DNA from 3 places in the Streptomyces sp. NPDC004435 genome. Region 3 is predicted to be linked to each of the others. Evidence: riboswitches for the same ligand, from Rfam matches in the RefSeq annotation. Region 3 holds a riboswitch; each other region holds the start of a gene.

Region 1 (6,251 bases), on a different contig from region 3:
ACGCTCTCCGGCGGGCAGCGGGCCCGGCTCGCGCTGGCCGGCGTCCTCGCCGCCGACCCCGAGCTGCTGCTGCTCGACGAGCCGACCAACGACCTCGACGACGAGGCCGTGGCCTGGCTGGAGGAGCGGCTCCGCACCCACCGGGGCACCGTCGTGGCCGTCTCGCACGACCGCGCCTTCCTCGACCGGGTCGCCACCTCCGTCCTGGAGGTCGACGAGGACCGGCACACCCTGCGCCGCTACGGCGACGGCTACGCCGGCTACCTCGCCGGGCGCGCCGCCGAACGGGCCCGCCGGGTCCGGGAGCACGAGGAGTGGAAGGACGAGCTGGCCCGCCACCGGGCCCTCGCGGACAGCAACATCGACCGCTTCTCGGCGATCCCCCGCAAGGCCCCCGCCGCCTTCAGCGGTGCCGGCGCCTTCCGGGCCCGGTCACGGGCGCACGGGGCGATGAGCAGGATCCGCTCCGCCCGCGAGCGGCTGGCCCGGCTCACCGAGCACCCGGTGCCGCCGCCGCCCGAGCCGCTGCGCTTCCGCGCGGACCTGGCGGAGGCGGGCGAGGGCGCGGCCGTGGAGCTGACCGGGGCCGGGGTCGAGGGGCGGCTCTCGCCGGTCACCCTGCGCCTGGAGCCGGGCGAGCGGCTGCTCGTCACCGGGCCCAACGGCGCGGGGAAGACGACCCTCCTCAGGGTCCTGGCGGGTGAACTCGCCCCGGACGCGGGCACCGTGCGCGCGCCGCGCCGGACCGGGCTGCTCCGCCAGGACACGGCGTCGCCGACCGATCCCCGGACGGTCGGCGAAGCGTTCGGCGAGGGCCGCGAGGACGAGCTGCTCGCCCTCGGGCTGTTCGCCGCCCGGGACCTGAGCACCCCGGTGCGTCTGCTGTCGGTGGGCCAGCGCCGCAAGCTGGAGCTGGCCCGGCTCGTGACGGCGCCGGCCGACCTGCTCCTCCTCGACGAGCCGACCAACCACCTGGCCCCGGGCCTCGTGGAGGAGATCGAGGCCGCGCTCGCCGGCTACCGGGGCACGCTGGTGATCGTCAGCCACGACCGCCGGCTCCGGCAGGGCTTCCCGGGCCGGCGCCTCGAACTGGCCCCGGCCCGGGCCCTGATGACGATCTAGACGGAGCGGACGATCGGGGTGGTCGGGGCGACCGGGGCGAGGGGCGAACTACTCGTCGTCCCCGGCGCCTTCGAGGTCGCCCTCCGTCTCCAGGAACACCTGGCGCAGGGCGGCCAGGGTCTCCGGGTCCGGCTTCTCCCACATGCCGCGCGACTCGGCCTCCAGGAGGCGCTCCGCGATGCCGTGCAGGGCCCAGGGGTTGGCCTCCTTGAGGAAGGCCTGGTTCGTCTCGTCGAGGACGTACTCCTGGGTGAGCTTGTCGTACATCCAGTCGGCGACGACGCCGGTCGTGGCGTCGTAGCCGAAGAGGTAGTCGACGGTCGCGGCCAGCTCGAAGGCGCCCTTGTAGCCGTGGCGGCGCATCGCCTCGATCCAGCGCGGGTTGACCACCCGGGCGCGGAAGACCCGGGAGGTCTCCTCCACCAGGGTCCGGGTGCGGACGGTCTCCGGGCGGGTCGAGTCGCCGATGTACGCCTCGGGGGCGGTGCCGCGCAGCGCGCGGACGGTCGCCACCATGCCGCCGTGGTACTGGAAGTAGTCGTCCGAGTCGGCGATGTCGTGCTCGCGGGTGTCGGTGTTCTTCGCCGCCACCGCGATCCGCTTGTACGCGGTCTCCATCTCGTCGCGCGCCGGGCGGCCTTCGAGCCCGCGGCCGTACGCGTACCCGCCCCACACCGTGTACACCTCGGCGAGGTCGGCGTCGGTGCGCCAGTCCCGGGAGTCGATCAGCTGGAGGATGCCGGCGCCGTAGGTGCCGGGCCGGGAGCCGAAGATGCGGGTGGTGGCCCGGCGCTCGTCGCCGTGCTCGGCCAGGTCGGCCTGGGCGTGGGCGCGGACGTGGTTGGACTCGGCGGGCTCGTCGAGCCCCGCGACCAGCCGGACGGCGTCGTCGAGGAGGCCGATGACGTGCGGGAACGCGTCCCGGAAGAAGCCGGAGATGCGCAGGGTGACGTCGATGCGCGGGCGGCCCAGCTCCTCCAGGGGGATCGGCTCCAGGCCGTTGACGCGGCGGGACGCCTCGTCCCACAGCGGGCGGACGCCGAGCAGGGCCAGCGCCTCGGCGACGTCGTCGCCGGCGGTGCGCATGGCGCTGGTGCCCCACAGGGAGAGGCCGACCGAGGTGGGCCACTCGCCGTTGTCGGTGCGGTACCGCTCCAGGAGGGAGTCGGCGAGCGCCTGGCCGGTCTCCCAGGCGAGCCGGGACGGCACGGCCTTCGGGTCGACGGAGTAGAAGTTCCGGCCGGTCGGCAGCACGTTGACCAGGCCGCGCAGCGGGGAGCCGGACGGGCCGGCCGGGACGAAGCCGCCGTTCAGGGCGTGCACGGCGTGGCCCAGCTCGTCGGTGGTGGCGGCGAGGCGCGGCACGACCTGCTCGCAGGCGAAGCGGAGCACGGCCTGGACCTCAGGGCCGTGGTCGCCGGCGACCGCCGGGACCGCGTCCAGGGACCAGCCGGCGGCCTCCATCGCCTCGACCAGCTCGCGGGCCTTCGCCTCCGCCTCGTCGGCGGTGGTCCGGGTCGCGGCGGACTCGTCCAGGCCGAGGGCCTCGCGCAGGCCGGGCAGGGCCTGCGTGCCGCCCCAGATCTGGCGGGCGCGCAGGATGGAGAGGACCAGGTTGACCCGGGCCTCGCCCTCCGGGGCGCCGCCGAGGACGTGCAGGCCGTCGCGGATCTGGGCGTCCTTGACCTCGCACAGCCAGCCGTCGACGTGCAGCAGGAAGTCGTCGAAGCCGTCGTCGTCGGGCCGCTCCGCCATGCCGAGGTCGTGGTCGAGCTTGGCGGCCTGGATCAGGGTCCAGATCTGGGCGCGGATCGCGGGCAGCTTCGCCGGGTCCATGGAGGAGATCTGCGCGTACTCGTCGAGCAGCTGCTCCAGGCGCGCGATGTCCCCGTACGAGTCGGCGCGGGCCATCGGCGGCACGAGGTGGTCGACGAGGGTGGCGTGGACGCGCCGCTTGGCCTGGGTGCCCTCGCCCGGGTCGTTGACGAGGAACGGGTAGACGAGCGGCAGGTCGCCGAGGGCCGCGTCGGGGCCGCAGGCGGCGGAGAGGCCGGCGTTCTTGCCGGGCAGCCACTCCAGGTTGCCGTGCTTGCCGAGGTGGACCATGGCGTCGGCGCCGAAGCCGCCGTCCTCCGCGCGGGCCGCGATCCAGCGGTAGGCGGCGAGGTAGTGGTGGGACGGCGGGAGGTCCGGGTCGTGGTAGATCGCGATCGGGTTCTCGCCGAAGCCGCGCGGCGGCTGGATGAGGACGAGGAGGTTCCCGCGGCGGAGCGCGGCGAGGACGATGTCGCCCTCCGGGTTCCGGGACCGGTCGAGGAACATCTCGCCGGGGGCCGGTCCCCAGTGCTCCTCGACCTGCTCGCGCAGCTCGGCGGGGAGTTCGGCGTACCAGCGCTTGTAGTCGGCGGCCGGGATGCGGACCGGGTTCTTCGCCAGCTGCTCCTCGGTGAGCCACTCCTGGTCGTGGCCGCCGGCCTCGATCAGGGCGTAGATCAGCTCGTCGCCGTCGCCGGAGACGAGGCCGGGCAGCTCGGCCTCGGGGCCGAAGTCGTACCCCTCGGCGATCAGCCGGCGCAGCAGGGCGACGGCGGAGGCGGGGGTGTCGAGGCCGACGGCGTTGCCGATGCGGGAGTGCTTGGTCGGGTACGCGGAGAGGACGAGCGCGAGCTTCTTCTCGGCGTTCGGGATGTGCCGCAGGCGGGCGTGGCGGACGGCGATGCCGGCCACGCGGGCGGCCCGCTCGGCGTCGGCGACGTAGGCGGGCAGGCCGTCGGCGTCGATCTCCTTGAAGGAGAAGGGGACGGTGATGAGGCGGCCGTCGAACTCGGGGACGGCGACCTGGCTGGCCGCGTCGAGCGGCGACAGGCCCTCGTCGTTCTCCTCCCAGGCGGAGCGGGAGCCGGTGAGGCACAGCGCCTGGAGCACCGGCACGTCGAGCGAGGCGAGCGCGCCCGCGTCCCACGCCTCCTCGTCGCCGCCGGCCTGGGCGGCGGCCGGCTTGGTGCCGCCGGCGGCGAGGACGGTGGTGACGACGGCGTCGGCGCCGCGCAGGACGGCGAGCAGCTCCTCCTCGGGGGCGCGCAGGGAGGCCACGTACAGCGGGAGGGGGCGGGCCCCGGCGTCCTCGATCGCGTCGCAGAGGGCGCCGACGAAGGCGGTGTTCCCGCTCATGTGGTGGGCGCGGTAGTAGAGCACGGCGATCGTCGGGCCGGTCACGTCCTTCGCGGCGCGCTCCAGCGGGCCCCAGGTGGGGGCGGCGGCCGGGGCCTCGAAGCCGTGGCCGGTGAGGAGCACGGTGTCGGAGAGGAAGCGGGCCAGCTGCTCCAGGTTGGCGGGGCCGCCGTGGGCGAGGTAGGCGTGGGCCTCGGTGGCGACGCCGATCGGCACGGTGGAGGCGGCCATCAGCTGGGCGTCGGGGGCCTGTTCGCCGCTGAGGACGACGACCGGCTTTCCGGTGGCGAGGACCGCGTCGAGGCCCTCCTGCCAGGAGCGGACGCCGCCGAGGAGGCGGACGACGACCAGCTCGGCGCCGTCGAGGAGACCGGGGAGGTCGCCGAGCGGGAGCCGGGAGGGGTTGGCGAAGCGGTACGCGACCGGGCCCTCGGGCGCGGCGGCGTTCGCCGCCCGGGCGCTGAGCAGGTCGGTGTCGGAGTGCGACAGCAGCAGGAGCATGGCGAGGCTCAGGCCCTTCCTCGGGGTTGTCCGCGCCCCGGGTGGTCGTATGGACGGCGGGGGAGTTCCTGACTCACCCGGGCCGTCGCCGGCTCGGGCTCACAGTGGCGGGACCGCGCCGGATTCTCACCGGGCTTCCTCCCCGGGGTCCTGGGACCCCATGCCGCTCTGCATAGTAGATCGTGGTCTCCGGGAGCCGGAGGGGGCCGGGAAGTCGGCCGGATCACACTCGGTGGCGGCCCGTTCTCGCGTGGGTATGCTCGCCGCCATGCCGCCGACCCCACCCAGTCCGCCCGAAGCGGGCGAACTTCGCATACGGGACCGAGGCGACGCGTGCCCGGGGGCGCTCCGGCTGCACGCCGCCGCCGACGGTTTCCTCGCCCGACTCCGGCTCCCCGCCGGGCGGTTGACGAGGCATCAGCTCACGGTCCTGGCCGGCGCGGCCGAGGAGCTCGGTGACGGCGGCCTCTCCGTCACCTCCCGCGGCAACGCCGAGCTGCGCGGGCTGACCGAGGACTGCGGCGGCCGGCTCGCCGCGCTCCTCGACGAGGCGGGACTGCTGCCCTCCCCCACCCACGAGCGGGTCCGGAACATCGTCGCCTCCCCCGCCGCCGGACTCGACGGACTCGGCCACGCCGACGTGCAGTTGTGGGCCCGGGCCCTGGACGCGGCGCTCTGCGCGGAGCCCCGCGCGGCGGCCCTCTCCGGCCGCTTCCTCTTCGTCCTCGACGACGGACGCGGCGACGTCACCGGCCTCGGCGGCGATGTGACCTTGGTCGCAGCACCGGACGGCGCCGCGCTCCTCACGGCCGGCTCCCGGACCTTCCGGCTGCCCGCCGCCGACGCCGTGCCCGCCGCGCTCGCCTGCGCCCTCGCCTTCCTCGACGCCGCCGACGCGGCCGGCACCGGCGCGTGGCGCCCGCGCGAGCTCCCGCCCGGGCACCTCCCGGACTGGGCCGGCGCCCTGGCCCGCGCGGGGATCACCGCGGAGCCCGTACCCCCCTTCACTCCCCCGACGGCGCCGCCGCCCGCACCCGGCCCGCTCGGTGACCACGCCCTGCACGTCCTCGCCCCCCTCGGCCGGCTGACCGCCGCCCGGCTGCGGGCGCTCGGCGAGGGCGCGGCCGAGGTGCGGCTCACCCCGTGGCGCGGGGTGGTCGTGGTCCTGGCCGCCCCGCCGGCGGTATCCGGCCGGCTCGCCGCGCTCGGCGCCCTCGGCCTGATCACCGATCCCACCGACCCGGGCACCGGCGTCACCGCCTGCACCGGGACGCCCGGCTGCGCCAAGTCCCTCGCCGACGTGCGGGCGGAGGCGGCGCGCGCGCCCGGCGGGCCGCTGCCCGTGCACTACTCCGGCTGCGAGCGCCGCTGCGGACACCCGCACGGCCTGCGGATCGAGGTCACGGCCCGGGACTCCGACACCTATCTGCTGGACGGCACCCCCGTCCCCCGTACCG
Region 2 (6,251 bases), on a different contig from region 3:
TCGGTACGGCTCCTCTGCCGGGCCTGCTCCGAGTCGACCATGCCCAGCGCGGAGGGCGAGGGCGACCACGTCGACCCGCACGACCACAGCGAGCCCGGCCACCCCGGCCCGCTCGGCCACCGCTCGCCCGGCGAGCTGTGGGTGCCCGAGCGCGAGTGCGGCATCGCCGCCCCGGCCGACCTCGTCCGCGGCCTCCTGGACGGCTGGGTGGCGGACAGCCCCGACAGCCGGGAATGGCGCGATCTCGAAGAGGTCTGCTGAGCCTTCCGCCCCGGCCCCGTAGGCTGTCCCCGACGGATTCGGGTATTCAGGAAGGCGCGGCGGCACATGGCGCAGCAGGAGACGGGCGAGCAGATCTTCACGGGCTACGCCCTGGACGACGACGGCTACATCGTGGACACGGAGGAGTGCGAGGAGCGCGAGCTCGCCCACCGCGAGCGGGGCACCTCCCGCCCGATCACGGTCGTCGGCAACCCGGTGCTGCACCACGAGTGCAAGGACGTCACCGAGTTCGGTCCGGAGCTCGCGGCCCTGGTCGACGACATGTTCGCCAGCCAGAAGACGGCGGAGGGCGTCGGCCTCGCCGCCAACCAGATCGGCGTCGGCCTGAAGGTCTTCGTCTACGACTGCCCCGACGACGAGGGCGTCCGCCACACCGGCCACGTGGTCAACCCGGTGCTCCAGGAGCTCCCGGCCGACCGCCGCAACCTCGACGACTCCAACGAGGGCTGCCTCTCGGTCCCCACCGCCTACGCCGCCCTGGCCCGCCCGGACTTCGCCGAGGTCCACGGCCAGGACCTCCTCGGCAACCCCATCAAGGTCCGCGGCACGGGCTACTTCGCCCGCGCCCTCCAGCACGAGACGGACCACCTCTACGGCTTCCTCTACATCGACAAGCTCTCCAAGCGCGACCGCAAGGACGCCCTGCGCCAGATGGAAGAGGGCACCCCGCGCTACCCGGTCGTCGCCAACGACTGACCTCGCACGCAGGTACGCGAGAGGGCCCCGCACTCCAGGAGTGCGGGGCCCTCTCGCGTATCGGGACGGAACGGGTCCTAGAAGTCCTCGTCCAGGTCGACCGAGCCCTCGACCGCCACCTGGTAGGCGGAGGGGCGGCGCTCGAAGAAGTTGGTGAGCTCCTGGACGCCCTGGAGCTCCATGAAGGAGAAGGGGTTCTCGGAGCCGTAGACCGGCGGGAAGCCGAGGCGGACCAGGCGCTGGTCGGCGACGCACTGGAGGTACTCGCGCATGGACTCGGTGTTCATGCCGGGCAGGCCGTCACCGCACAGGTCGCGGCCGAACTGGAGCTCCGCCTCGACGGCCTCCCTCAGCATGTCGGTGACCTGCTGCTGGAGGGCGTCGTCGAAGAGCTCCGGCTCCTCCTTGCGGACCGTGTCCACGACCTCGAAGGCGAAGTTCATGTGCATGGTCTCGTCGCGGAACACCCAGTTGGTGCCGGTCGCCAGGCCGTGCAGCAGGCCGCGCGAGCGGAACCAGTAGACGTACGCGAAGGCGCCGTAGAAGAACAGGCCCTCGATGCACGCGGCGAAGCAGATCAGGTTGAGCAGGAAGCGGCGGCGGTCGGCGGCCGTCTCCAGCTGGTCGATCTTCTCGACCGAGTCCATCCACTTGAAGCAGAACTGCGCTTTCTCGCGGATGGAGGGGATGTTCTCGACGGCGTCGAAGGCCGCCGCGCGGTCGTCCGGGTCGGGCAGGTAGGTGTCCAGCAGGGTCAGGTAGAACTGGACGTGCACGGCCTCCTCGAAGAGCTGGCGCGAGAGGTAGAGCCGCGCCTCGGGGGAGTTGATGTGCTTGTACAGCGTCAGGACCAGGTTGTTCGCCACGATCGAGTCGCCCGTCGCGAAGAACGCGACCAGCCGGCCGATCATGTGCTGCTCGCCGGGGGTGAGCTTGGCGAGGTCGGCGACGTCCGAGTGGAGGTCGACCTCCTCGACGGTCCAGGTGTTCTTGATGGCGTCCCGGTAGCGCTCGTAGAAGTCCGGGTAGCGCATCGGGCGGAGGGTCAGCTCGAAGCCGGGGTCCAGGAGGTTCTTGTGCTCGTTGGTGCTCATTACTGGCAGGCCTCGCAGGACTCGGGGTTCTCAAGGGAGCAGGCGACCGCGTCGGGGTCGGCGACCTGCTGGACGGGGATGGGGGCGGCGGCCGTGGCGGACGCCTGGGCCGCGCGGGCGATCCGGGTCGCCGGGCGGGAGCGCAGGTAGTACGTCGTCTTCAGGCCCCGCTTCCAGGCGTAGGCGTACATCGACGACAGCTTGCCGATGGTCGGCGTCTCCATGAAGAGGTTCAGCGACTGCGACTGGTCCAGGAACGGGGTCCGGTCCGCCGCCATGTCGATGAGGCCGCGCTGCGGGATCTCCCAGGCCGTGCGGTACAGCTCGCGCACCTCGGCCGGGACCCAGCCGAAGCCGGCCACCGAGCCGTTGGCCTCGCGCAGCGCCTCGCGGGTCTGCGCGTCCCACACGCCGAGCGCCTTCAGCTCGTCGACGAGGTACGAGTTGACCTGGAGGAACTCGCCGGAGAGCGTCTCGCGCTTGAACAAATTGGAGACCTGCGGCTCGATGCACTCGTAGACGCCGGCGATGGAGGCGATCGTCGCCGTCGGGGCGATGGCGAGCAGCAGGCTGTTGCGCATGCCGGTCGTCGCGATCCGCTCGCGCAGCGCGGCCCAGCGCTCGGGCCAGTTGAGCGCGACGCCGTAGTGGTCGGGGTGGAGCACGCCCTGCGCGGTACGGGTCTTCTCCCAGGCCGGCAGCGGACCGTTGCGCTCGGCGAGGTCGGCGGACGCCTCGTACGCGGCGAGCATGATGCGCTCGGCGATCCGGGTGGAGAGCGCGCGGGCCTCGGCGGAGTCGAAGGGCAGCCGCAGCTTGAAGAAGACGTCCTGGAGGCCCATGGCACCCAGGCCGACCGGACGCCAGCGGGAGTTGGAGTTCCCGGCCTGCTCGGTCGGGTAGAAGTTGATGTCGACGACCCGGTCGAGGAAGGTGACCGCCGTGCGGACGGTCTCGTCGAGCCGCTCCCAGTCGATGGTCCCGCCGGCCACGAAGGCGCCGAGGTTGACCGAGCCGAGGTTGCAGACGGCCGTCTCGCCGTCGTTCGTGACCTCGATGATCTCGGTGCAGAGGTTGGAGGAGTGGACGACCGTGCCGGGCTCGGCGGTCTGGTTGGCTGTACGGTTCGAGGCGTCCTTGAAGGTCATCCAGCCGTTGCCGGTCTGGGCCAGGGTCCGCATCATCCGGCCGTACAGGTCGCGGGCCGGCATGGTCCGGCGGGCCAGGCCCTTCGCCTCGGCGGCGCGGTAGGCGGCGTCGAAGTCCTCGCCCCACAGGTCGACCAGCTCGGGCACGTCGGCGGGGGAGAAGAGCGACCACTCGGCGTCCGCGTTCACCCGGCGCATGAACTCGTCCGGGATCCAGTGGGCGAGGTTCAGGTTGTGGGTGCGGCGGGCGTCCTCGCCGGTGTTGTCGCGGAGCTCCAGGAACTCCTCGATGTCCGCGTGCCAGGTCTCCAGGTAGACCGCGGCGGCGCCCTTGCGGCGGCCGCCCTGGTTCACCGCCGCCACGGAGGCGTCGAGGGTCTTCAGGAACGGCACGATGCCGTTGGAGTGCCCGTTGGTGCCGCGGATCAGCGAGCCGCGCGAGCGGATCCGGGAGTAGGACAGGCCGATGCCGCCGGCGTGCTTCGACAGGCGCGCGACCTGGTGGTAGCGGTCGTAGATCGAGTCCAGCTCGTCCTGCGGGGAGTCCAGCAGGTAGCAGGAGGACATCTGCGGGTGGCGGGTGCCGGAGTTGAAGAGCGTGGGGGAGGAGGGCAGGTAGTCGAGCCGGCTCATCAGCCGGTACAGCGCCGCCACCTCGTCCAGCGCGCGGAGCGAGTCGTCCTCGGCGAGGCCCGCCGCCACCCGGAGCATGAAGTGCTGCGGGGTCTCGATCACCTTGCGGGTGATCGGGTGGCGCAGCAGGTAGCGGGAGTAGAGCGTCCGCAGGCCGAAGTAGCCGAAGCGGTCGTCGCCGGCGAGGTCGATCAGCGCGTCCATGCGGTCCGCGTGCAGCTCGACGAAGGCGGCGGTGCGGTCGGCGATCAGGCCCTCGCGGTGGCCGGTGGCGACGGAGGCGGAGAAGCAGACGGCGCCCTGCGAGGCCGCCTCCTCGGCGATGGTGAGGGTGAGCAGCCGGGCGGCGAGCCGGGAGTAGGCGGGGTCCTCGGAGATCAGTCCGGCGGCGGCCTCGGTGGCCAGTTCGCGCAGCTCCGCCTCGTCCGAACCGGCGTGCCGGCCCCGCAGCGCGGCGGCGGCGACCCGACCGGGGTCGGTGTCGGTGAGGTCGGCGGTGAGGTCGGTCAGGGTCCGCAGCAGCACGGTCCCGGGGCCGTCGCTCTCGATCGCGGCGGCCTCGGTGGCTGACGGACCCGCAGGCGCGATGGTCACGTGGGGGCTCTCCCTCGCTCTCGGCCCGGGGCCGCGGCGGGGGAGGGGCGGACGGGCACCCGTACGCGCGGATGCGCCCGCGCCCACCGGCCCATTCCGCGAGGCCCGGACGTCGTCGGCACCCGGAACGGTCGTACCGGGCGCACTGTCGGCAGGTGCTCGGACTCGCTCCGTGGACAAGGGCACACGAAGTACACCGTTGCGGGACAGTTCCGGATTCGCACCGGATTCCCCTGCGACGACAGCGAGGACGAGCATACATGTGGGGGGCGCCGATCGCGGCACCCCCCACATGTTGTGTCGGTCCGTGGACTACAGCTCCAGGGCGTAGGTTCGCAGAGAGTGTTCGGGGATGGGCTGCCAGTCCCGCTCGGGAGTGCGCAGAAAGCCCATCCGCTCGTAGATCCGGTGGGCCGAGACCATCTTGCCGTCCGTGGAGAGCACGATCCTGGCGCAGCCGGGCAGGGCCCGCGCCCGGTCCACGCAGGCGCGTACGAGCGCCTCCCCGACGCCCCTGCCGCGGGCCGCGGGCGCGACCACGAGCATCCGGAACTCGGCCTCGCCGGGGACGGCGATGTCCGCCCAGGGGGTGCCGCCGGGGGCGAAGGTCACCCCGCCGACGATCCGGTCCTCGGCGTCGGTGGCGACCAGCACCTCGCTCTCGCGCGCCCGCCGGGCCGTGTCGCGGAGCACGTCCAGGTAGAAGTCGTCCTCCCCGTGCAGCAGCAGCCCGTCGTTCAGATAGGTGAGCCCGGTGAGGTCACCGAGCTCCTCGTGCTCCTCGGGCCGTACCGCCCTGATCGTGAAGTCCATGGGTCCCAGTCTGCCGCGCGGGCGTGCGAGAGGGGCCCGGGTTTTCCCGGGCCCCTCTCGCGTGCGCGTCCGCGGCTCAGTGGGTGGCGGCGCCGACCTTGGGGAGCTCGGTGCTGACGCCCTTGTCGCCGGCGTCGGCCGTGTAGTCCGACGGGGAGGTCTCGTCGATGCCGTCGGGGGCCTTGGCGGCCCGGAAGGCGAAGGTGAGGACCACCGTGACGACGATGTTGAGGACGAAGGCGGTGAGGCCGATGTAGCCGATCTCACCGATGCCCGGGATCTCCGCGGAGGAGCCGCCGAAGTGCTTCTGGGTCGGGCTGGCCACGCCGTACGCGGCGAGGGTGCCGTAGATCATGCCGACCGCCCAGCCGGCGATCAGCGCCCAGCGGTGGAACCAGCGGGTGAACAGACCGCCGACCAGGGCCGGGAAGGTCTGGAGGATCCAGATGCCGCCGAGCAGCTGGAAGTTGATCGCGACCGTCTTGTCCATGGTGAGGACGAAGGCGAGCGCGCCGACCTTGACCAGGAGCGAGACCAGCTTGGAGACCTTGGTCTCCTGTGCCGGGGTGGCGTCCTTCTTGATGAAGTCCTTGTAGATGTTGCGGGTGAAGAGGTTGGCCGCGGCGATCGACATGATCGCGGCCGGGACGAGCGCGCCGATGCCGATCGCGGCGAAGGCGACGCCCGCGAACCAGTCCGGGAACATGTTCTCGAAGAGCTGCGGGATGGCGAGCTGGCCGTTCTTCACCTGGATGCCGGCGGCGATCGCCATGAAGCCGAGCAGTCCGAGCAGGCCCAGCATCAGCGAGTACAGCGGCAGGATCGTGGTGTTGCGGCGGATGACCTCGCGGCTCCTGGAGGAGAGGGTCGCCGTGATCGAGTGCGGGTACATGAAGAGCGCGAGCGCCGAGCCGAGCGCGAGCGTCGCGTACGTCCACTGGCTCGCCTCACCCGGGATCAGCGAGCCGCGCGGCTTGTCGGTCGCCGGGTT
Region 3 (6,251 bases):
GACCTCCGCTGACGTCGTTGACGAGGGCGGCACCCGCCTCGACCGCGCGCGCCGCGACGGAGGCGCGCATCGTGTCGACCGAGACCAGGACGCCCTCGGCGGCCAGTTCCCGTACGACGGGGACGACGCGGCGCAGTTCCTCCTCCTCGTCGACGCGCGTGGCGCCGGGACGGGTGGACTCGCCGCCCACGTCGACGAGGTCGGCGCCCTCGGCCACGAGATCCAGACCGTGCTTGACCGCCGTGGCCGGATCGAACCACCGGCCGCCGTCGGAGAAGGAGTCGGGCGTCACGTTCACCACGCCCATGACCGCGCACCGGTCCCATCCGGGCAGACCGGCCACCGAGCCGCGCCCGGGACGGCCCTGGACGGTCACGACGGAACCCCGGTCCGCCGGGCGACCCGGGGCCGGAGGGCCTCGCCCGCGAAGAAGGCCGGCAGCTCGCGGGAGACCAGGGACCGTTCGAGGAGTTCGCGGGCCTCCGCGGCGAGGGCGTCCGGCCGCTCCGCGGTGAGAGCGGCGGCCTCGGCGGCGATCAGGCCGAACAACCGCTCCTGGGGCACGAGCCGTTGCCGGAGCCACTGCCAGAGCCGGGCACGCGCGAGCTCCGCACCGGCGGCGTCGGCCAGGACCGCGTCGGGCGCGACCGTACCGGTCCCCCTCAGCCAGGCGTCGAAGTACCTCAGCGCGACGGCCACGTCCGCGCTCATCCGCGCGGTCTCCGGCACAGGCGCGGTGCGGTGCAGGGTGAGCAGGTCGTCGGCGCGCACCCGGACGGAGTCGAGGGTGCGGTGGATCTGGTGGGGACGGCCGGTGAGGTGGCGGTCGAACACCTCCGCGCAGAGCGGCACCAGGCCGGGATCCGCCACCGAGGACCCGTCGAAGCCGATCCGTGCCTCGTGCTCCTTCTCGGCCCGCACGCGGGTCCGGTCGGCGGTGCCGGGGGAGCTCCCCGGGACCGGGGGACGCGTGGTGGGCCCGCCGATCGCGTGTGCCCCGCGGCGGTGACAGGTACGGACGAGGAGCTCGTCGTAGGCCCGCAGGAAGGGCGCGGTCAGGGCGAGGTCCGCGCGATCGGGCAGCAGGAACCTGGCCCGGTGGCCGAAGGTCCTGATCAGACTGAACAGATAGCCCGAGCGGTCGGCGCCGAGCCCCGCGCTGTGCTCGCGGAGTTCGTAGAGGATCTCCTCCATCTCGAACGCGGCGGTGACCGTCCCGATGACGGCGGCGGCCCTCACGGTGCCGAGCGGGACGCCCAGGAGGTCCTGGGCGAGGAGGAACACGTCGTTCCACAGCCGGGCCTCGTACCGGTTCTCCAGCTTGGGCAGCGAGAGGTGGACGTGGTGCCCGGCTCCGGCGGGGGTCCGCCGGCGGGAGTGGTGGAAGAAGTACAGGCCGAAGTCGACCAGGGAGGCCGACAGGGGGCGGCCGTCGACCGTGAGGTGTTCCTCTTCGAGGTGCCAGCCGCGGGGACGGACCACGACGGACGGGAGGCCGCCGCCGGCGCCGTGCCCGTCACCCGGCCGGGCGCCGGTGTCGAGCAGGACCAGCTGGCCGCCCACGACGTTCGCCCAGGGAGCGCCGGCGGTGTCCTCGAAGTCCGCCGTCCAGACCCGGGCGCCGGACGCGAGGGCTTCGGCCGCCGCGTGAGGCGTCGGCGCCGAGACGATCTCGACGCGCCGGTCGGCCAGCCCCGGCGCGGGCGGGGTGACGCGCCAGTGGGGGTCGTCCCGGACCGCGGAGGTGGCGCGGGGGAAGTCCAGCGGCGATCCCGAGGCCAGGCGGTCCGCGCGATCGCGGCGCGCCGTCAGCAGCTCCCGGCGGCGGCGGGCGAACGCATGGTCGAGCCGGGCGAGGAACTCCAGAGCCTCGGGCGTGAGGATCTCGTCGTGGCGGTCGCCCGGAGGGCCGGTGACCGTGACGCGGGGCGTCGGTGTGTGGGTGGGCATGCTGTGTGTCTCCGAAGGGGGCTGCGTGCACGGACCTCGGGCCGTCGGCCCCGTCGCCGTACCGGAGGTGCTTGCCGCTCCAGGGCCTGTCTGACCATTCCCGTCGGGTCCGGCCCTAGCGGGACGGGGGCGTACGGGGCCCGCCGACGATCCCCGAGGCGTGGCGGAGGAAGGCCGGCGCCGAGGCGAGGAGGGCGGGCAGGGGCTGTCCGGTGGCGCCGGACCGGCCGCCGGATCCGCCGGCGGCCTCGGACTCGAGCGCGGCGATCAGGGCGGAGAGGAAGTCGATCGTGTCCCTGAGGGTGTCGCCGACCACGCGCAGCCGGGCGGCGAGGCCGCCCGCCTGGCGGCGTGCGGCGACGAGGGCGGCGTACTCCTTCGTGGTCAGAACCACCATGGGCCGCCCGTCGAGCATGATCTGACGGGGATTGCTCTTCGCCATCCGCGACCTTCCGTCACCGGGTCGTCCGCACGCCGCTCAGGGGCTGTCGTCTCCTCGGCCCGGGCCGGACAGCGTGCTGTCCGGCCCGGGCCAGGGGCGTCAGCCGTTGTCGGCCGTCAGCTCCGAGCGGACCGTGCGGGCCGCGGCGACCAGGTTCTCCAGAGAGGCCCGGGTCTCGGTCCAGCCGCGGGTCTTCAGACCGCAGTCGGGGTTGACCCACAGCCGCTCGGCGGGGATGGCCTCCAGGCCGGTACGGAGCAGCTTGGCGGCCTCCTCCGCGCTGGGGACGCGCGGGGAGTGGATGTCCCAGACGCCCGGGCCGGCCTCGCGAGGGTAGCCGTGCTCCGCCAGCTCTCCGGCGACCTGCATGTGCGAGCGGGTGGCCTCCAGGCTGATGACGTCGGCGTCGAGGTCGTCGATGGCCTGGACGATGTCACCGAACTCGGCGTAGCACATGTGGGTGTGGATCTGGGTGTCCGGCCGGACCCCGCTGGTGGAGAGGCGGAACGACTCGGTGGCCCAGTCGAGGTACGCGGCGTGGTCCTCGGCCCGCAGGGGCAGGGTCTCGCGCAGCGCGGGCTCGTCGACCTGGATGACCGAAGTGCCCGCGGCCTCCAGGTCGTTCACCTCGTCGCGCAGGGCGAGGGCGACCTGGCGGGCGGTCTCGCCGAGCGGCTGGTCGTCACGGACGAAGGACCAGGCGAGCATGGTGACCGGACCGGTCAGCATGCCCTTGACCGGCTTGGCCGTCTGCGCCTGGGCGTAGGTCGTCCAGCGCACGGTCATCGGGGTGGGGCGGGAGATGTCGCCGGCGAGGACCGGCGGGCGGACGTAGCGGGTGCCGTACGACTGGACCCAGCCGTGCTGGGTGGCGAGGTAGCCGTCCAGCTGCTCGGCGAAGTACTGCACCATGTCGTTGCGCTCGGGCTCGCCGTGCACGAGGACGTCGATGCCGGTCTTCTCCTGGAAGGCGATGACCTCGCGGATCTCGTTCTCGATCCGCTCGTCGTAACCGGCCGTGTCGATCCGGCCGGCGCGCAGGTCGGCGCGGGCGACGCGCAGCTCGTCGGTCTGCGGGAAGGAACCGATCGTGGTGGTCGGGAGCACCGGCAGGCCCAGGTGGGCGCGCTGGGCCACCGTGCGCCGGGCGTACGGCTGCGAGCGGCGGCCGTCGGCCTCGGTGATGGCCGCGGTGCGGGCACGGACGGCCGGGTCGTGGGTGAGGGCGGAGCCGGCGCGGGAGGCGAGGTCGGCGCGGTTGGCGGCCAGTGCGTCGGCGATGGCCTCGGTGCCCTCGGAGAGGCCGCGGGCGAGGGTGGCGATCTCGGCGGCCTTCTGGCGGGCGAAGGCGAGCCAGCGCCGGACCTCGGGATCGATGTCGGTCTCGGCGGAGGCGTCGAGGGGGACGTGGAGCAGCGAGGAGGACGCCGCCACGTCGACCCGGTCGGCCAGGCCGAGCAGGGTGCCGAGGGTGGCCAGCGACTTCTGGTAGTCGTTGATCCAGATGTTGCGGCCGTTGACGACACCGGCGACGAGCCGCTTGCCGGGCAGGCCGCCGACGGCGGCGAGGGCGTCGAGGTTGGCGGCGGCGGAGTCGGTGAAGTCGAGCGCGAGGCCGTCGACCGGGGCGGCGGCGAGGACCTGGAGGGCGTCGCCGAGGCGGTCGAAGTAGGAGGCGACCAGGAGCTTGGGCCGGTCGGCGGCGCCGCCGAGCTCGCGGTAGGCGCGGGCGGCGGCGTCGAGCTCGGCCGGGGTGCGGTCCTGGACGAGCGCGGGCTCGTCGATCTGGACCCACTCGGCGCCGGCGGCGCGCAGGTCGGCGAGGACCTCGGCGTAGACGGGGAGCAGCCGGTCGAGCAGGGTGATCGGCTCGAAGTCGGCGTCGACACCGGGGGCGGGCTTGGCGAGCAGCAGGTAGGTGACCGGGCCGACGAGGACCGGGCGGGCGGTGCGGCCCTCGGCGAGGGCCTCCTTCAGCTCGGCGACCTGCTTGGCGGAGTCGGCGGTGAAGACCGTGTCAGGGCCCAGCTCGGGGACGAGGTAGTGGTAGTTGGTGTCGAACCACTTGGTCATCTCCAGCGGCGCCACGTCCTGGGTGCCGCGCGCCATGGCGAAGTAGCCGTCCAGGGCGTCGGCGGCGACCGCCTCGCGGTGGCGCTCGGGGATGGCGCCGACCATCACGGAGGTGTCGAGGACGTGGTCGTAGTAGGAGAAGTCGCCGGTGGGCACTTCGGTGATGCCGGCGTCGGCCAGCTGCTGCCGGTTCGAACGGCGCAGGTCGGCGGCGGTGGCGCGGAGGGCGTCGGCGGAGACGCGGCCCTTCCAGTAGCCCTCGATCGCCTTCTTCAGTTCACGGTTCTGACCCTGGCGGGGGTAGCCGTAGACGGTGGCCTGTGCTGCCGCGGCTGCGGACTTCGTGGTCACGGAGACTCTCCTTCGCGAGTTGTGCCCAGATCGACGTCCCGGTGACGGGACGCGGACGCGAAGGTGACGAGGGAGCGCACGGACCTCGCCGTGAAAAAACATCACGACGGCCGTTCGCTGTCTACGCCGACCCGCCCACGAGGTCACCGGTGGATGCGTGCGCGGAATACGTCCGTGCACGGACAGCGGGCAGGTCTTCGGACTCGCGGGCACGCCGGCCTCTTCCGAGGCAGGCACCTAGTGGCCGTCGCTTCCCAGGACCTCACAATCCCAGTGCGTATGACGGCGGTCGTTCCCGCTCACCGCTGCGGGGCAGTCCCGGATTTCCACCGGGTTCCCTCTTACGACGCATCCCGTCTGGCGGACGGGGCGAACCAGCTGCTCGGCCAGAGTAGAGGGCGCAATCGCCGAGCGGCGAGGGTTATCCGCCATTTGGACGGTGGAATGAGACATTCCTCTGTCGTGGAGGGTCCGTCTCACTCCTCGACGACCACCGGATACGGCACATGGGTGCGCCGGTCGGGGTCGACGGAGAGGCTGCCGCCGGCCGGGGGTCTGGCCCGCTGGGCGCAGTCCTGCCGTTCGCAGATCCGGCAGCCGAGGCCGATCGGGGTGGCCGCGCGGGGGTCGTCCAGGGCGATGCCCTCGGCGTACACGAGACGGCTCGCGTGGCGGAGTTCGCAGCCGAGGGCGACGGCGAACTCGGCACGCGGCGCGTGGTGGCCGAAGCCGCCCCGGGTCACGGTGCGGGCGATCCAGAAGTACCGCTTGCCGTCCGGCATCTCGGCGACCTGGGTGAGGATCCGGCCGGGGGCGGAGAAGGCCTCGTAGACGGTCCACAGGGGGCAGGTGCCGCCGAGGCGGGAGAAGTGGAAGTCGGTGGCGGACTGCCGTTTCGAGATGTTCCCCGCGCGGTCGGCGCGGAGGAAGGAGAACGGGACGCCTCGGCGGCCGGTGCGCTGCAGGGTGCTCAGGCGGTGGCACACGGTCTCGAAGCTCACGCCGAAGAGCGCCTGGAGGAGTTCGATGTCGTAGCGGACCTTCTCGGCCGCCGCGTGGAAGGCGGTGTAGGGCATGAGGACCGCGCCGGCGAAGTAGTTGGCGAGGCCGATCCGGGCCAGACTCTCGGCCTGCGGGGTGGCCGGCTCCGCCGTCGCCACCAGGGCGTCGAGCAGCGGCCCGTGCTCCAGGAACGCCAGCTGCGTGGCCAGTTGGAAGGCCCGTTGCCCCTCGCTGAGCCACGGGGACAGCAGGAGCAGCCCGTTGTCGGGGTCGAAGCGGCGGACGTCGGCCGAGCGTTCCGCCCCGGCCGGGAGCACCTTGACCCCGTGCCGTGCGGTCAGGTGGGCGGCGAGCGTGTCCGCGGCGCGCCCGACCCGGCCCAGATCCAGCGCCTCCGCGGTGCGTTCGGCCTCCGTCTCCAGGGCCGCGACAT

What was found. A riboswitch is a leader RNA that binds a small molecule or an ion and turns the genes downstream of it on or off. The one in region 3 is predicted to bind cobalamin.
Region 1: it holds a riboswitch for cobalamin, as region 3 does, so the genes downstream of both, cobN (cobaltochelatase subunit CobN) here and metE (5-methyltetrahydropteroyltriglutamate--homocysteine S-methyltransferase) in region 3, are expected to answer to the same signal.
Region 2: it holds a riboswitch for cobalamin, as region 3 does, so the genes downstream of both, ACFYT9_RS27790 (ribonucleoside-diphosphate reductase subunit alpha) here and metE (5-methyltetrahydropteroyltriglutamate--homocysteine S-methyltransferase) in region 3, are expected to answer to the same signal.

The regions. Positions count from the first base shown of each region.
Region 1 is NZ_JBIAMB010000002.1:103,019-109,269, forward strand. Features, by position in the region: gene abc-f (ribosomal protection-like ABC-F family protein) at 1-1,122, shown strand, start outside; gene cobN (cobaltochelatase subunit CobN) at 1,171-4,794, opposite strand; cobalamin riboswitch at 4,836-4,971, opposite strand; gene ACFYT9_RS03675 (cobalamin biosynthesis protein CobG) at 5,051-6,251, shown strand, end outside.
Region 2 is NZ_JBIAMB010000017.1:76,286-82,536, forward strand. Features, by position in the region: gene ACFYT9_RS27775 (tetratricopeptide repeat protein) at 1-261, shown strand, start outside; gene def (peptide deformylase) at 328-978, shown strand; gene ACFYT9_RS27785 (ribonucleotide-diphosphate reductase subunit beta) at 1,056-2,072, opposite strand; gene ACFYT9_RS27790 (ribonucleoside-diphosphate reductase subunit alpha) at 2,072-4,447, opposite strand; cobalamin riboswitch at 4,580-4,739, opposite strand; gene ACFYT9_RS27795 (GNAT family N-acetyltransferase) at 4,760-5,260, opposite strand; gene mctP (monocarboxylate uptake permease MctP) at 5,337-6,251, opposite strand, start outside.
Region 3 is NZ_JBIAMB010000009.1:270,473-276,723, forward strand. Features, by position in the region: gene folP (dihydropteroate synthase) at 1-307, opposite strand, end outside; gene ACFYT9_RS18915 (malate synthase A) at 373-1,950, opposite strand; gene ACFYT9_RS18920 (hypothetical protein) at 2,066-2,392, opposite strand; gene metE (5-methyltetrahydropteroyltriglutamate--homocysteine S-methyltransferase) at 2,492-4,816, opposite strand; cobalamin riboswitch at 4,987-5,210, opposite strand; gene ACFYT9_RS18930 (short-chain fatty acyl-CoA regulator family protein) at 5,293-6,251, opposite strand, start outside.